DNA from 4 places in the Micromonospora sp. A200 genome. Region 4 is predicted to be linked to each of the others. Evidence: riboswitches for the same ligand, from Rfam matches in the RefSeq annotation. Region 4 holds a riboswitch; each other region holds the start of a gene.

Region 1 (4,270 bases), on a different contig from region 4:
AAGCAGGTCCGCGAGCGCGAGGCCGACCTGGCCGCCGCGCTGCGCGAGCGGGCGAGCTTCCGGGCCGGCGCCCAGGCCGCCGCCCCACTGGCCAGCGTCACCATCCCGGTCGTCGTGCACGTGATCCAGCGCGACAGCACCCGCGCCGGCGGCAACATCCCGGACTCGATGATCACCTCGCAGATCAGCGTGCTGAACCAGGCCTACGCGGGTGCCACCGGCGGCGCGGCCACGGCCTTCGGCTTCCAACTGACGAAGATCAACCGGGTGACCAACCCGGCGTGGTACCCGATCGTCCAGGGCTCGTCGGCGGAGCGGTCGATGAAGACCTCCCTGCGCGAGGGCGGCAAGAACACGCTCAACGTCTACCTGGGCGAACTGAGCGACGACCTGCTCGGCTGGGCGACCTTCCCACAGCGGAAGCTGAACAGCATGGACGGCGTGGTCGTGCTGAGCGAGTCGCTGCCGGGCGGCACCGCCGCCAACTACAACCAGGGCGACACCGGCACCCACGAGGTCGGCCACTGGCTGAACCTCTACCACACCTTCCAGGGTGGATGCTCCGGCTCGGGTGACAGCGTCAGCGACACCCCGGCCGAGGCCTCGCCGGCGTTCCAGTGCCCGACCGGGCGGGACACCTGCACCACGGCCGGCCTGGACCCGATCACCAACTTCATGGACTACACCTACGACTCGTGCATGTACCAGTTCACCGCTGGTCAGGCGAGCCGCATGCTGACCGCGTGGAACGCGTACCGCGCGGCGTAACACCCCAGCAGACGCCGATGCCGGCTCCGTCGCTCCGACGGGGCCGGCATCGGCGTCTCGGCGGTCAGGCGGCGGGGCGGCGGGTGTCGAAACCGTGGCGGCCGCGGCGGGCCGGCCGCCGATCGGGTACGCCGGTAGCGTCGCCGCCGCGATGGGCGGCGACCGGATCAAGCCAGACCTGGACGGCCGAGGATCCGTGGCCCTCGCCGGGCTGGCCGAGCCCGCCCTGGTCACGGCGGGTCAGCATCGCCACGTCGACGCTGAACTCGAAGAGTCGCCAGTCGACCTGCGGCGCCGCCCGGCCGAGGCGGGCCACCCGGGCGACCCGGGCCGGGTCGGTGACCGGTTGCGCGCGACCGGCGACGTACGCCTCGTCGTCGGTCTCCTCCGGCGGGAACGAGTGCAACGCGTAGCGCCCGTCGCGTTCGAGGTCGCGCCGCTTGGGCGAGTCGACGACGAAGCAGAACAGACCCTCGTCGGTGATCACGGGGCAGACCGGGTGCACCCGGGGCCCACCGTCGGCGCGGACGGTGGCCAGGTAGCCGAAGCCCGGCCCGTACTGCTGCATGAGAAGGCGGATCCCGTCGGCGAGTCGGGGCTCGTCAGCGGCGAATTCGGACCAGGAAGCCATACGGACATCCTATCGAACATGTGTACGAACGCGTAGTCCGACACGCAGGTCACCCGGTCCGCTCGATATGGTGTGCCGATGCTGCTCTCCGACCGCGACCTGGTCTCCGAGATCAAGGCGGGCACGCTCGCGCTGGAGCCCTTCGAGCCCACGCTGGTGCAGCCGTCCAGCATCGATGTGCGGCTCGACAAGCTCTTCCGGGTCTTCAACAACCACCTGTACACGCACATCGACCCGGCGATCCAGCAGGACGAGCTCACCTCGATGGTCGAGGTGCCCGAGGGTGAGCCGTTCGTGCTGCACCCCGGCGAGTTCGTGCTCGCCTCCACGCTGGAGGTCATCTCGCTGGGCGACCAGCTCGCCGGGCGCCTGGAGGGCAAGTCCAGCCTTGGTCGGCTCGGCCTGCTCACCCACTCCACCGCCGGCTTCATCGACCCGGGCTTCTCCGGTCACGTGACGCTGGAGCTGTCGAACGTGGCGAACCTGCCGATCACGCTCTGGCCCGGGATGAAGATCGGCCAGCTCTGCATCTTCCGGCTCTCGTCGCCGGCCGAGCACCCGTACGGCTCCGCCGTCTACGGGTCGCGCTACCAGGGGCAGCGCGGGCCGACCCCGAGCCGCTCCTGGCAGAACTGGCGCACCTGGCCCACCCGCTGACGCCGGGCCGGGCCCCCGGAGCCTCCGGGAGCCCGGCGCGCGCTCAGCCCGGCCGGCCGTAGCTGTTGACCGGCCCGTCGTCGACCCGCTTCATCTTGACCGGCTGGCCCGCCTGGGAGGCGTGCACCACCCAGCCGCCGCCGACGTACATGCCGACGTGGTGCAGGTCGGCGTAGTAGAAGACCAGGTCGCCGGGGCGCAGGTCGGCGCGGCTGACCCGGGGGGTCACCTGGCGCTGCTGGCGGGCGTTGTGCGGCAGCGAGACACCGGCCTTCGCCCACGCCGCGAGCATCAGCCCGGAGCAGTCGTACGAGTTCGGGCCCTCGGCGCCCCAGACGTACGGCTTGCCGATCTGCGCGCAGGCGAACTTGACCGCCGTGCCGGCCGGGCCGCCGGGGTAGCCGGCTGGGCACGGGGCCGGGCGCAGCGCGCCCCCGCCACCGTTGCCGTACACCTTGAGCCGCAGTTTCTGCAGCCGGTCGATCTCGGCGTTGATCTGCTTCTTCTTCGCAGCCAGCTGGGCCTCGGTACGGGTCAGCTGGGCGACCATCTCGTCCAGCGGCGCCTTCTCCGCGGCCAGCTTGTCCCGCAGCTCCTTGACGACCCGCACGTCGCGCTGCTGGCGCTGGGCGAACCGGTCGAGCATTTCGAGCTGGTCGACCATTTCGGCGGGGGAGCTGCTGCCGAGCAGGGCGTTGACGGCGGAGACGTTCTCCCCCTTGTACGCCTCGGCGGCGAGGCCGGTGACCTGGTTCATCGCGAGGTCGACCTGGAGTTGCAGCGGCTCGATGCGCTTGGCCAGCGCGTCGGCCTGCCGGCGCTTGGCGGTCAGGTCCTGTCGGGTGGCGTTGTGCTGCTCGATGATCGGTTCGAGCCTGTTCCAGTCCTGGTCGATCTGCCGCTCGATCTCGGCGACCGAGGGGTCGGCGTGGGCCGCCGTGGCAGCGCCGGTCATTACGACGGCGGCACCGGCGAGGGCGGCGAGGACGGTGGTGAAGCGGGACCAGCGTGGGCGCGGCGCAGCCGTCAGCCGGGCGACCTGGGTCGACCGGTACGACGGTGGCCGCGGGGCATGGTGTGCCACCGGGCTCCGGGCTCCTTCTTCCGCGACCGCCTACCGGGTTAGCTGACGGGTTCGGGCGGGAAGGGAGCGCCCTACCGCAGTGGCTGCGGATTCACCCCGGCGTACCTGGGTCCCCGGCTCGCCCGGAGGCGACTCGGCGGTGTCGGCCACTGCCACCCGGGTTGGACGGACCTGTCGCGGCCGACGAAGGACCAGAGTAGAGACGACCGTTATCGATCCGCAACCCGCCATGCCGTGCCGGGTCCCCGAGATGCGAAACCCCCGGTCGGATGACCGGGGGTTCGCGGTGGTTCTGATCGGTCAGTACGGTCGCCGGAAGCCGGCGACCGGCATGTAGTTGATGCTGGTGACCTGGACCGGCTTACCGGTCCGGGGAGCGTGGACCATGATGTCGTTGCCCAGGTAGAGGCCCATGTGGTGCAGGTCGCTGAAGAAGAAGACCAGGTCACCGGGGCGCGCCTCGGAGCGCGGGATGGCCTTGCCCTCGTTCCACTGGGCGCCGGTGTGGTGGGTCAGGTAGATGCCGGCGGCCTTGTAGGCGTACTGGGTGAGGCCGGAGCAGTCGAACGAGTTCGGCCCGTCGGCACCCCAGACGTACGGGTCGCCGACCTGCTGGCAGGCCACCCGGATGGCGGTCTGCGCCTTGGCGCTCACCACACCGTTGATGGTCGGGCAGCCGGCCACCTTCACGGTGGTCTTCGGCATGGACGCCTGCAGCCGCTTGATCTCCGCGTTGATCTGCGTCTTCTTGGCCGCCAGATCCTTTTCCTGCTTGACCTCGGCGGCGATCAGCTCGTCGAGCTTGCGCTTCTGGTCGTCGTACTTGCGCCGGACGGCGAGGACGCCCTCCAACTCCTTGCGCTGGTGGGCGGCGAGACGGTCCAGCATGGTCAGCTGCTCGGCGAGCGTGCCGGGCTGGTTGCTGACCAGCAGCGCGCCGATTTCCTGCGACGGGCCGGTCATGTAGTAGCGGGAGGCCAGGTCGCCCACCCGGTTCATCGCCAGGTCGCTCTGCAGGGCCAGCGGCTGGATCTTCTTCTCCAGCTCGGCCGACTTCTTCCGGTTGACCTTCAGCTGGGCGCGGACCTTGTTGTACTGCTCGATGGTCGGCTCGAGCTGTTCCCACTGCT
Region 2 (4,270 bases), on a different contig from region 4:
CAGGCAGAGCCAGAAGCGGCGGCGGAACATCTCCGGGTCGTGGCCGGCGTGCCGGTCGTGCCCCCGGTGTCGGTCCGACCCCGGGGGCCGGGCCGGGCCGGCGTGCTGGTCCATGCCCCCACGATGCCCGGTGGGCGCGCTGCCGATGTCGCGAACCGGGCGGACCCGCACCGAACCTGGCTACGATTCACCGGCCATGACTCGCCATCCGCCGCAGCTGCCGCCGGCCCGCGTACCGCGCCGGGCTCGGCCGCCGTGGGCGACCGCCCGGGCGGGTCGCCACGCCGGGCGACCGAGCCGTCCGGTCACGCTGGGTGACCCCGCCGGCACCCAGGGCCCACCCCCGGGTACGCGGCCCGCCACGCGCGTCCCGCCGGTGAACCGAACGGCCGGCTGACACGTACCCCGCCCTGGATCGTTGGGAGACTCGCAATGGGCGCCGACCACACCCGTCCCGCTCCGTCCGCCCCACCGGGGGTGCGGCGGATCCTCGTCGCGACGGTGGTCCCGCTGTTCGTCGTCACGGTGATCGCCGCCCTGGTGCTGTGGCCGCGCGACTCGCGGCAGGCCGACGGCAGCGCCGAGCCGGCACGCCACCACGGCACGGTGACCCGGGTGGTGACCGAACCCTGCCCGCCGACCCCGGAGGCGCCGCCCGGCGCGGCCGAGGGACCGTGCGGGACCGTGACGGTCCGGGTCGAGCAGGGCCCGGACAGCGGCCAGCAGGTGGAGACTCCGGTGCCCGCCGGCCCGGGCGCGCCCACCGTCGCGGTCGGCGACGAGGTGGTGCTGGTCCAGCTCACCGACCCGGCCGACCCCACCGCCACCAGCTACCAGATCGCCGAACACCAGCGGGGCAAGCCCCTGGTGTGGCTGGTGGCGCTCTTCGCGGCGGCGATCGTGGCGTTCGGCCGGCTGCGCGGGCTGGCCGCATTGGCCGGGCTGGGCGCCAGCTTCGCCATCCTGCTGACCTTCGTCGTACCCGGCATCGCGGCGGGCGGCTCGCCGCTGCTGATCGCGATCACCGGCTCGGCGCTGATCATGTTCGTGGTGCTGTACCTGACCCACGGCATCACCGCGCAGACCTCGGTGGCGGTCCTCGGCACCCTCGGCAGCCTGGTGCTGACCGGACTGCTCGGCAGCCTGGCCACCGCCGCCACCCACCTGACCGGGTTCGGCAGCGAGGAGGCCACCACGCTGTCGCTGTACCAGGGTGACGTCGACCTGCACGGGCTGCTGCTGGCCGGCATCATCATCGGCTCGCTCGGCGTGCTCGACGACGTCACCGTCACCCAGGCCGCCACCGTCACCGAACTGGCGCACGCCAACCCCGGACTGTCCCGGACGCAGCTCTACCGGGCCGCCACCCGGGTCGGCCGGGCGCACATCGCCTCCACGGTGAACACCATCGTGCTCGCGTACGCGGGCGCCTCGCTGCCGCTGCTGCTCCTGCTCACCGCCGACAGCCGTCCGGTGAGCCAGATCCTCACCAGCGAGTTCCTGGCCCAGGAGATCGTCCGCAGCGCGGTGGCGACGCTCGGCCTGATCGCCGCCGTCCCACTGACCACCGCGCTGGCCGCGCTGGTCGCCACCGCCGGTCGTGGCCCGGCCGACGATCCGGCCCGGGACACCGGGCCGGCACCCACTCCCCGCCCCTCCGCCGACCGGGACGCGGCGCTCGAGGCGCTGAGCGCGTCGCGTCCCGGCGGACCGTCCACCCCGGCCCCCGCACGGTGGCCCGACCCGGAAAGGAGCACGGACACCGCATGGTGAGACTCCGCTGCGTGACCGACGCGGACGCGGAACCTGACGAACGCGTCACTCGTCACGCTTCGCTACGACGAAATAACGCTTTTAGTCGGGTTCTGGACGTAGATCCCCGGTACGACTCTCGGGTAACCTCGCTGCCGGTCACCGCCGAAGGCGCGCAGCGGCGCCTGCGGTGCCGCCGCCCAATCGCCGCGAGGCGAGCCGGGGAACCAGGTACATGGGGTGAATCCGCGCGAGCGGTAGGGGCCACTTCCGTCCCGAACCCGTCAGCTAACCCGGTCGGCGGTCGACGGAAGGGAACACTGTGACGGCACCCCTGCGCCGCTGGTTGACTCCGGTGGTGGCCGTGTTCGCCGCGCTGGCCATCCTCGGCGGGCCGACAGCCGCGATCGCCGCGCCCTCGACCCCCACCCCCTCCGGGCACGAGGAGGACGGCGAGCCCAAGCTGCTCACCGACGTCATCGAGCTGCGCAACCGCGAGTACTCGAAGGCGAAGAGGCAGCTGGAGAAGTCCAAGAAGCGCCAGCAGCAGCTCGCGCTGGAGGTGCAACGCGCGCAGGACGAGCTGGCGGCGTTGCAGCCGACGGTCTCGCAGATCGCGGCGCAGTCGTACCGGACCGGCCGGATCGGCGCGGTGGCGATGCTGCTGGAGAGCGACGCGCCCGACTCGTTCGTCCGGCGCGCCGCCGCCCTGGACGAGCTGAACATGGTCAACGCGCAGAAGCTGGCCAAGGTGACCGCCGCCAAGAACCGCGCGGAGCAGGCCAAGCTGGCGCTGGACGCCGAGGTGCGTGAGCAGCAGAAGCTCACCAACGACATGGCCCGGGAGAGCCGGGAGGCGGAGAAGGCCCTCCAGCTGGTCGGCGGCCGGGGCTTCACCGGCGGCCTGGTCGACGCGACCTCGCCGGTCGCCCGGATCGGCCCCGGCCGGACGGCCGACGGCGGCTGGCGTTCCGAGTCGCGCACCGAGAACGACCCGACCACCTCCGGCACCATCACGCCACGCACCCTGCACGCGTACAAGGAGGTCCGGCGGGTCGGCTTCAACCGGTTCGCGGGCTGCTACCGGCCCGGTGGGCCGTGGGACCACCCGAAGGGCAAGGCCTGCGACTGGTCGTTGCAGCGGAGCGGCTTCGCGCCCTGGCACAACAACGACACCCGGATGTACGGCAACAACCTCGCCGCGTTCCTGATCCGCAACGCCGACCGGCTCGGCATCTACTACGTGATCTGGAACCGGCAGATCTGGTTCCCGGCGACCGGGTGGAAGTCGTACAGCGGACCGTCGAACCACACCGACCACGTGCACATGTCGATGCTGTAGCCCGCGACGCGTACCGAACGAGGGCCGTCCCCGGTGGGGGCGGCCCTCGTCGCGTGCGGGGGTTTCAGCCGGCGACGGCGGTCGCCCGATCGCCGGTCTGGGCCGGCACGACGCTCGGCACCGCAGCCACCGTCCGCACCTCACCGGCGGCCAGCCGGTACGACATGCCGACCACCGCGCACCGCCCCTCGGCGACCGCGGCGGCCAGTACGGCGGAGTTGCCCAGCAGCGCCTCGACGGTGTGCGCGATGTGGATGTCGACGATCCCGTCGACGTCGTCGACGCCCTGCTCCGTGGCCCGTCGGAGGCTGGGCGCCACCGCGTCCACCACCGCCCGCAGGTGCCCGACCGGCGGCGTGCCGGTCCGCGCGGCGTCCCGGGCGGCCTGCACCGCTCCGCAGGAGTCGTGGCCGAGCACCACCACCAACGGGGTGCCCAGGACACTCACCGCGTACTCGACGCTGCCGAGCACCTCGGGGCCGGCGGTGTGCCCGGCGGTACGCACCACGAAGAGGTCACCCAGGCCCCGGTCGAAGATGATCTCGGCGGCGAGGCGGGAGTCGGAGCAGCCGACGATCACCGCGAACGGGTGCTGGCCGTCGGCGACCGCCGCCCGGTGCAGCGAGTCCTGGTTGGGGTGGCGCTGCGCGCCCGTCACGAAGCGCCGGTTGCCGGCGTGCAGCTCGGCGAGCGCCTGCGTCGGATCGGTCAGGGTCATTGCCTCACCTCGGTCTCTCGCGAGATCGGCCTGGTCACACCCGGCCGGCGACGGAGGCGGCCTCGCCGCCCACCGTCACACGCAGCGAAAGATACGTCAAGGTATACGTGATACGGATTTCATACATTACCGGGACGTGGGCAGCGTGTTTCGCCGCCGTGTCCCCGGGCCGCGCCCGGACGGCTCCCGGTGCGCGGAGGCCAGGGCGGAAATGCCAGCCGGCTGGCCATACCATGACGGGCATGGCGACGACTGCGCAGAACGGGAGCACCCGGAACTGGACGTTCCTCACCAACCACGCGCACGTGCTGCTCGCCATCGCCCGCAACCCCACCGCCCGGCTGCGGGACGTCGCCGACGAGGTCGGGGTGACCGAGCGCGCCGCGCAGGCGATCGTCGCCGACCTGGAGGTCGGCGGCTACCTCCACCGCACCCGGGTGGGCCGACGCAACGAGTAC
Region 3 (4,270 bases), on a different contig from region 4:
CCACCCCGTCCACGGTCAGCCCCCGCATGCCCTGGTACCAGCGCACCCCGGCCTCGGTCTTCGCGTCGAAGGCGCCGCTCGCGGGGCCGCACCGCTTCGCGCCGACGAACCGCTGGACGAAGGCCACGTCCCCGCCCTTGCTGCCGCGCCGCAGCGTCCGCGAGCCCGGTCTGCCCCCGGACACCGGTGTCGCCGGTCGCCCGCTGGGCACCGACGGGGCCGGCTTGACGGCCGCGCGCAGGGCAGCCACGGTACGCGGGCCGACCACCCCGTCGGCGTCGAGCTTCCGGGCGGTCTGGAACGACCGTACCCAGGCGGCCACGGCCGGCCCGAACACCCCGTCGGCCGTCAGCCGGGCCCCGAGGCGGTTGGCGACGGCCTGCAACTCCCGGACGTCGCCGCCCCGGCAGCCGGCGCGCAGCACCCGGTCGCCGAGCCGCGCCGTGGTGGCGGTGGCGATGCCCCACGGGTGGCGGCTGTCCTCCAGGCTCCGCTGGTGGCTGACGCTGACGTGCAGGTGCTTGTCGTGCGGGTTCGGCCCGGTGTACCGGGCCGGCCGGAAGCTGCGGGTACGGCTCCAGATCTTCCGGTCGTAGATGACGTACTGGGTGGACGGATGGCTGACGGCCTGCCGGACGACCAGCAGCGGGTCGATCCCGTCGACGTCTACGTCCACCGCGTTGACCGACTGGTCGTCACTGTCCGGATTGTGGTCCGAGCGGCGCGCCTGGTGACTGGCGTCGCCCAACCAGCCGTCGGACTTGCGGTCCCGCTGCGGCCATCGGGTGTCTATCTCCTCGCGCAGCACCCGCAGCGCGGGCGCCAGGTGCACGCCCATCTCACTCCTCCTCTTCCAGCGCGGCGGCCAGGTCGAAGTCGACCTCGTCGCCGGCCAGGCTCTCGGGGTCGTCGTCCTCGTCCAAGGTGGCGACGAGGTAGTCGGTGTCGATGCTGACGGTGTCCATGGAGGTCCTTCCTCTTGCGGATGGTCGGCCGCCGCGAACCGGGGCGGACCGTGCCGGCCAGGGCGCCGGCGCCCGGCATCCGACGCGTCGGCGCCGCGGCCGCGCTCTGCTCCTACCGTGCGAGTCGGCGGCCGGGCTGCCCAGACATGAGTCGCCAATCAGCGGCAACGCTGACCGTCCGGCGGCGCGGGCCGCCGATCGAGGCCGCCTGACCAGCGAAGACGGCGAGGCGACGGCACCTGATCCGCCGCTCGGAGCGAGGCTTTCGGCCCAGTCGTGACAGGTTCCCGACCAGCCCTTGTAGAGCACCGCCGACCAGCCCGCAACTCGAAGCAGGGAGCCGTCGCTCAGCCGGGTGAAGAACTTCACAAGAGGTGGGCAATCGCCCGAAACAGTTCCTAACGTCGTTCGTGTTCGCGATCGCGGACACCACGGCCGGTAACGCCTAATCCATGCCGCCGGCCGGCGGGACCTTTTCAGTGGGCATGGAGCGGGGGACCCACACGTTCCTCGGTGCACGTCACCTCGGGGTGAAGCCGCCCACGGGCGGCCGGGCTCCTCGGCCCGAACCCGACAGCTCACCTCGTCGGCGTGGAGGAATCCACATGGCAACTGAATACACCGCCCGTCACCGACGGGTCAGCTCGCGCCGCATCGCCGTCGGCACGCTCGCCGTCGGTGCGGTCACCGGGGTCGCCGCCGTCCTGGCGCCGGCGTCGCCGGCGAGCGCCGCCAGCGTCAACTGGGACGCGATCGCCCAGTGCGAGTCCGGCGGCAACTGGCACATCAACACCGGCAACGGCTACTACGGCGGCCTGCAGTTCTCGCAGAGCACCTGGTCCGGCTACGGCGGCAAGAAGTACGCCTCCCGCGCCGACCTGGCCAGCCGCGGCGAGCAGATCGCGATCGCCGAGAAGGTGCTCGACGGTCAGGGCATCGGTGCCTGGCCGACCTGCGGCAGGAAGGGTGGCTCCACCAAGAGCTACTCCACCACCTCCGAGAAGGCGGAGAAGTCGCAGAAGTCGCAGCGGCGCTCCGGCTCGTCGAAGGCCACCTCCACCGAGCGGTCCTCGCGGGAGCAGCACAGCACCCGCAGCCAGCGGCGCAGCGCGCCGGCCGGGACCGGCGACGTGTACGTGGTGCGGCCGGGTGACACCCTGTCGCAGATCGCCGACGCCCGGGACCTGGCCGGTGGCTGGCAGGCGCTGTACGAGCGCAACAAGCGCGTGGTCGGCGCCGACCCGGGGCTGATCTTCCCCGGTCAGAAGCTCAGCCTCTGACGCGTCACCGCCTCGCACGAGGGACAGACCGTAGCGACGCCCGGCCGGCCCGTTGCCGGCCGGGCGTCGAGGTCTGCCGTGGCGCACCGTCGGCCCGCTCGGCGCGGTGTCGCTCCGGACGCGCCGGGCGGTGCGCTACGGCCGGTCGGTCGCGCCACCGCCGGGTACCGGGAGCGTCCCGCGCCCGGTCGCGAGCACGGCCGACCGCGGAACCCGACGGGCCCGCCGCGGTGCCGGATAGGGTTGACCCCGGTGTGCCGGGAAGTCTGGTCGGCGATGGATGACGCGACCCCTGCCGACGAGGAGTTTCCGTGACCGACGCCACCCGGCGCCGTACCAGCCTGTTCGCCCGCCGCTCGTGGGGCGAGACCAGGCGCATCTCCGCCATCCTGCGCAAGGAGACCGTGGGCGGAGCGCTCCTGCTGGTCGGGGCCCTGCTGGCGCTGGTCTGGTCGAACTCGCCCTGGGCGGACAGCTACCGGTCGCTGCGGGACTTCCAGGTCGGCCCGGCGTCCCTGCACCTCGACCTCAGCCTGGCCACCTGGGCTGCCGACGGCCTGTTGGCGATCTTCTTCTTCGTCGCCGGCCTGGAGCTCAAGCGCGAGTTCGTCGCCGGCGACCTGCGTGATCCGCGTCGCGCCGCGGTGCCGGTCGCGGCGGCCGTCGGTGGGGTGCTCCTGCCCGCCGCCCTCTACTACGTCATCGCCGCCGGCGCGGGCGAGGGCGCGGCCAAGGGCTGGGCCATCCCGACCGCGACCGACATCGCCTTCGCGCTGGCGGTGCTCGCCGTGGTGGGCCGCCTCCTGCCGTCCGCGCTGCGGACCTTCCTGCTCACCCTGGCCGTCGTCGACGACCTGCTGGCGATCGTCATCATCGCGGTCTTCTACACCAGCGACCTGTCGGTCGCGCCGCTGCTGGGCGCCCTGGTGCCGCTGGCGCTGTTCGGGTTGCTGGTGCAACGCCGCGTCCGGTCCTGGTGGCTGCTGCTGCCGCTGGCCGCGGTGACCTGGACGCTGATGCACGAGTCGGGCGTGCACGCCACCGTGGCGGGGGTCCTGTTGGCGTTCACGGTTCCGGTGATCCGTAGCGAGGCCGCCGGTGGGCCGGACGCGGGACCGGGTCTGGCCGAGCACTTCGAGCACCGGTTCCGCCCGATCTCCGCCGGGGTGGCGGTGCCGGTCTTCGCGTTCCTGTCCGCCGGTGTCACCATCGGTGGTGTCGCCGGCCTGGCGTCCGCCCTGACCGACCGGGTGGCGGTCGGCATCGTGGTCGGCCTGCTCGTCGGCAAGCCGGTCGGCATCATGGCCGCCACCTGGCTGGTCTCCCGGTTCACCCGCGCCGACCTGGACGAGGGCCTCAACTGGCTCGACGTGCTCGGCCTGGCGCTGCTCGGCGGGATCGGCTTCACCGTGTCGCTGCTCATCGGCGAGCTGGCCTTCGGCCTGGGCAGCGAACGCGACGGCCACGTGAAGGTCGCCGTACTCGCCGGGTCCCTGCTCGCGGCGCTGCTCGCGACGGTCATCCTCCGCGCCCGCACCCGCCTGTACCGGCGGGTGCACGAGCTGGAGACCGTCGACCGTGACCGGGACGGCATTCCGGACGTCTACGAGCGGCAGACCGACGGCGCCGCTGGTCGCTGAGCTCACCGTACGAAACCGCTGCCGTCGGTCACCGGGTGGCCGGCGGTGCGGGTCCACCCGCTGGCGTCCGGTGGTTATGATCACCGGGATCCGTGGAGCGCCGGGAAGTCTGGTCGGCACCTCGACCAACCATGTCTCGCGGAGGTCCACCCGTGCTGCTGCTCTCCTTCGCCGCCGTCCTGCTGGCCGCCGTGCTCGTGTCGGCGCTGGCCCACCGCACCATCCTCTCCACGGCGGCGCTGTTCCTGGTCGCCGGGTTCGTTCTCGGCGAGGACACCACCGGGGTGCTGCACCTGCGGGCCGACTCGCCGATCGTGGCGCAGTTGGCCGAACTCGCGCTGTTCGCGGTGCTGTTCACCGACGGGATGCGGGTCGGCTGGGCCGA
Region 4 (4,270 bases):
GCTGCGCTGGGTGGCCGCGATGCTGGTCTTCGGCTACCACGCGGGCACCATGCGGATCGTCGGTGAACCGGACTACCAGGCGGTCGTCGGCGGCGTGTTCACCCTGGGCCTGTCCGGGGTGCAGTTCTTCTTCATCCTCAGCGGGTTCGTGCTGGTCTGGTCGGCTCGCGACGGGGACAGGCGGCGCGACTTCTGGCGGCGACGGCTCGCCAAGATCTACCCGAACCACCTGTTGACCTGGGTGGCGGCCCTGCTGGTGATGTGGTGGTTCGCGGACACCATCGTGCCCCGCGCCGCACTGGAGAGCCTCCTGCTCGTGCAGGCCTGGGACCCGACGCCCGGCTACTTCTACGCCATCAACACGGTGAGCTGGTCGCTCTCCTGCGAGCTGTTCTTCTACCTCTGCCTGCCCCTGGTGCTGCCGGCCCTGCGCCGGGCCCGCGCCGGCCTGCTCTGGGCGGTGGTGGCGGCGGTGCCGCTCCTGATCGTGGCCCTCTGGCCCGGGCAGGCGCTGGTGCCGGAAGAGAGCACCTGGTGGTTCACCCAGATCTTCCCGGTGGTCCGCTCGCTGGAGTTCTGGCTGGGCGTGGCGGCCGCCGAGCTGATGCGGCGGGGCCGCTGGCGGGGGCCCGGCCTGCCGCTGGCCAGCCTCATCTTCGTGGTCACCTGGGCGGTGGCGGCGCAGTGGATCCGCGCCGAGCTCTGGGCGGCGATCCTGTCCGTGGCGTACATCCTGGTGATCACCGCCGCGGCGGACGCCGACGTGCGCGGTCTGCCCTCGCCCTGGCGGCACCGCCGGCTGGTCTGGCTCGGTGAGGTCTCCTTCGCCTTCTACCTGGTGCACGTGCTGGTGATGGTCACCGTGCTGCGGGCCACCGGCCACCTCGGCGTCGGGCTGCCCGGCTGGTGGGGACCGCTGGCGGTGCTCGGCTTCCTGGCCGTGAACCTGGTGCTGGCCGCCCTGCTGCACCGCTGGGTCGAGACGCCGATGATGCGCCGCCTGGCGCCCCGTCGCCGGCCCCGCCCCGCCCCGTCCACCCTGGATGCTCAGACCGCGCCGACGCCGCCGCCCACGCCGGCGCCGACGCCGCCGCCCACGCCGGCGCCGAGGGCGGCCGCCGACGGCGCGCCGGCCGGCCGACCCATCGAGTACGCGGGCCCGCGCGACCCCCACTGACCCCACGTCCACCCTGGCCGACGCCCGGTCCGGTCCGGTTCCCGTGCCCCTCGCGCGGTTTGCGGCGTGTCGCGGTGACGTTCGTCGCGGAGGGCGCGACACGCCGCAAACGGGCGGACGCTCGTCGCGACGCACGTTGGTGAGCGCCGCGCCGACACGCCCGGCGACGCTGCGATCACCCGGCATCGGCGGTAGCGTGGTGCCGTGCTCCCGGTCCCGCTCACCAGTCCTCTGTGGTGGGTGGCGCGCTGGAGTTCCCGGCTGCTGACCGGCCTCGCCCTGGCGGTCGCGCTCTCCGTCGGCGGTCCGGCCGTGCCGGACGCCGGCCCGCTCTCCGCCGCCCCCAGCCAGGCCGGCGCCCCAGTCCTCGCCGATCTGGCGGTGCCCGACGGGTCCGCGGTCCGCGCGGCCGCCGTCCCCGCCGTGACGCTCGCCGTCGGCAACGACCAGAGCGAGGGCCGCGCATTCGTCGCCCCGCCCGCTCCGGTCACCTCGATCGACCCGGTGGGCCGGCCGGCCCATGCGGTCACCGCGCCGCTGCTGCCCCTGACCGGGCAGGCCGCCGGCACGACCGGTCCCCGCGCCCCGCCGGTCGGCTGACCGCCACGCGGGGCCACCCGCGACCGCGCCTTCGAGAACCTCACCACCGCACCCGCCCCCCGGCACGCGGCGCCGCCCCGGCCTCGCCCCGTCGCTCCCCGGGCCGGTGTGGAACTCCTCTTTCCGCATCCCGCTTCCGGGAGGTGCCCACCGTGAACACCGTCCTCTACCAGTTCCTCGTCGAGGTCCCGACCGCCGCCGCCATCTGGTCGGCCCTGCTCGTGCTCGCCCTGACCGTGCTCACCGTGCTGGTCGCCCGCCCCGAGCGGGACCCGGCCCCCGGCGAGCCGGTCGTCGACCCGGCCGTCGACCCCGAGACTGAGCTGGCGGACCTGCGCCGGTACGCCGAGGAGGTCGCCGTCGCGGCGGCGGGCGCCGCCCAGACCGCGCGCCGGTGGCGGGACGCCTGGCTGGCCGCCCAGGAGGAGGTGGACCGGGCCTGGGCGGAGTACGACGAGGCGGAGACCGCCGCCCGCCGGTTCACCGGCGCCGCCGCGCTGCCCGCCCCGCGTACCCCGCGTACGCCGGCCGAGTACGCGGGCCGGGAGCGCTGGCTGCACCAGGCGGCGGTGGCGGCGCACTGGCGCGGCGAGCTGCCGGTGGAGCGGCTGCGGGACGTCTTCGCGCACCGGGACGGTTGGGACCCCCGGCGGCACCCCGTCGAGCAGGAGGTGCTGCTGGCCCGGTCGGTACGCGACGGCCGGCGGGACGCGTACCGGGCGGCGGCCGGGCGGGAGCGGTCGGCGTGGCGGGACGCGGAACTGGCCGCCGAGGCGGCCCGCACGCTCGCCGTCGAGGCGTACGCGGCGGCGGAGCGGCTGCGTCCGGCGCGGCTGCCCGCCCAGCGGACGGCGACGGCGACGGCGCGGACCGCGCTCGCGGCGCGGTGGCGGCCGGCCCGGGTGGGCTGAGGACGCGACCAAATTGTTACCCGTATTTCCGTGAGTCGCGTCACGGCAATCGAGAAACCGGTCATCCGGTCACAGCCGGTGACATCGATCCCGACGATCGGCAGGGTTTGCCGCCGCGCTGTCCGGTTGTCGCCCGGCGGTCCCGGAACAACCGCCTGTCCCATTGAGTGACGTCAGTGCCGAACTGTACGGCAAATTTGTCGCCCTGATCATGTTTACGCAGCTGGTGGCGCTTGGCCGACACGTGACCGACCAGTAGTGTCGCCCGGGTCCGGTGCGGTTTCCGATCGCAAGAGGCGACGCCGCGCCGACCCGCTCAATCGTGATTCCACGAACCGGGGACCCATGCACGTCCGGGGTGAATCCGCGGGCCACGGCCCGTGGTAGGGCGCTCTTCCCGCCCGAATCCGTCAGCTAACCCGGTAGGCGGTGTCGGAAGGAGTTCCCACTTTTGCTGCCCCCTCGCATTCCTCGGCTCTCTCTCCACCTCGGTACCGGGGTGTTCGTGCCGGTCCGCCGCGCCCTCGCGCGCTGATCCCGGCCCCACCCCGCCGCCCGGCCACTGACCGGGCGCACCCCCGCCGAGCGGCCTCGCACACCGGTTCTGACACCGCGCGTGACGTCCCGTCACGCGCCGGTCCGGCACGCCGCTCCCGCCCTCGTACCGTGGAGGAAAACACGTGAAGCACCCCCTGAAGCGGCAGCTGCGACGCCTGGCCACCGAACGGTCGTACCAGTTGGTCGCCGGCTCGGCCGCCGCGCTCGTGCTCGTCTCCGGCGCCAGCACCCTGCTCGCCGACGAGGCGCCCGCCCGCCAGCAGACCTCGGCCGCGGTCGCCGAGGTGGCACCCCGGCTGGACGACGTCGCGACCCGCAGCCAGGCCCGCGTCGCCGCCCCGTCCGCCAGCCCGTCGCCCTCGGCCAGCCCTTCGCCGTCGGCGAGCGCCACCAAGGCCAAGGCGGACCCGGACCTGACCCGCAAGGCGGCCCCCAAGCCGCCGTCGACCAAGGTCCTCCGCTACGACTACCAGGCGCAGACCACCTTCTACAACTGCGGTCCGGCGGCGGTGCGCAACGCGCTGAGCGCGACCGGCATCGAGCGGACCCAGTACGAGCTGGAGGGCCCGCTCGGCACCACCGAGATGGGCACCAACTCCGCGCTGGACACCACCCGGGTGCTGAACCAGTCGGTCAAGGGCGACCCGTACCGGACCCGGATGTTCCGGGGCACCCCCAGCTCCGCGCAGATCGACCGGCTCCAGGCCGACGTGGTCGCGGCGATCACCGACGGCCGGGGCGTCGTGGCGAACATCGCCGGCACCGCCACCGACACCGACGGCGGCTGGCACTCCTTCCCGGGCGGCCACTACATCGCGGTGGTCGGCTACAAGAACGACGGCCGGACGGTCCGGATCGCCGACTCGGCGAACCCGAGCCTGCCGTCGTACTGGATGAGCACCATCGACCTGGCGAACTGGATCGCCACCCGCGGCTACTCCGCCTGATCCATACCGTCGCTCGGCCGGGCACCGGCTCCCCTCGGGGGCCGGTGCCCGTCGCCGTTGGCGCGGGTCTCGCGCGG

Evidence for each region. Region 4 has a riboswitch for cyclic di-AMP ahead of M2302_RS09230 (C39 family peptidase). Riboswitches for the same ligand answer to the same signal wherever they lie in the genome.
Region 1: linked by a shared signal. The riboswitch ahead of M2302_RS17570 (C40 family peptidase) and the one ahead of M2302_RS09230 (C39 family peptidase) in region 4 are both predicted to bind cyclic di-AMP.
Region 2: linked by a shared signal. The riboswitch ahead of M2302_RS18760 (hypothetical protein) and the one ahead of M2302_RS09230 (C39 family peptidase) in region 4 are both predicted to bind cyclic di-AMP.
Region 3: linked by a shared signal. The riboswitch ahead of M2302_RS05000 (transglycosylase family protein) and the one ahead of M2302_RS09230 (C39 family peptidase) in region 4 are both predicted to bind cyclic di-AMP.

The regions. Positions count from the first base shown of each region.
Region 1 covers NZ_JARXXY010000016.1:138,979-143,248, reverse strand. The annotation lists gene M2302_RS17585 (zinc metalloprotease) at 1-768, shown strand, start outside; gene M2302_RS17580 (pyridoxamine 5'-phosphate oxidase family protein) at 833-1,399, opposite strand; gene dcd (dCTP deaminase) at 1,478-2,056, shown strand; gene M2302_RS17570 (C40 family peptidase) at 2,100-3,140, opposite strand; cyclic di-AMP (ydaO/yuaA leader) riboswitch at 3,153-3,289, opposite strand; gene M2302_RS17565 (C40 family peptidase) at 3,441-4,270, opposite strand, start outside.
Region 2 covers NZ_JARXXY010000018.1:49,383-53,652, reverse strand. The annotation lists gene M2302_RS18770 (heavy metal translocating P-type ATPase) at 1-114, opposite strand, end outside; gene M2302_RS18765 (YibE/F family protein) at 433-1,773, shown strand; cyclic di-AMP (ydaO/yuaA leader) riboswitch at 1,940-2,070, shown strand; gene M2302_RS18760 (hypothetical protein) at 2,075-3,094, shown strand; gene M2302_RS18755 (carbonic anhydrase) at 3,159-3,812, opposite strand; gene M2302_RS18750 (helix-turn-helix domain-containing protein) at 4,046-4,270, shown strand, end outside.
Region 3 covers NZ_JARXXY010000003.1:280,584-284,853, forward strand. The annotation lists gene M2302_RS04990 (peptidoglycan-binding protein) at 1-838, opposite strand, end outside; gene M2302_RS04995 (hypothetical protein) at 840-965, opposite strand; cyclic di-AMP (ydaO/yuaA leader) riboswitch at 1,398-1,572, shown strand; gene M2302_RS05000 (transglycosylase family protein) at 1,571-2,245, shown strand; gene nhaA (Na+/H+ antiporter NhaA) at 2,557-3,885, shown strand; gene M2302_RS05010 (cation:proton antiporter) at 4,017-4,270, shown strand, end outside.
Region 4 covers NZ_JARXXY010000007.1:96,200-100,469, reverse strand. The annotation lists gene M2302_RS09245 (acyltransferase) at 1-1,177, shown strand, start outside; gene M2302_RS09240 (hypothetical protein) at 1,382-1,777, shown strand; gene M2302_RS09235 (hypothetical protein) at 1,930-2,688, shown strand; cyclic di-AMP (ydaO/yuaA leader) riboswitch at 2,992-3,132, shown strand; gene M2302_RS09230 (C39 family peptidase) at 3,369-4,193, shown strand.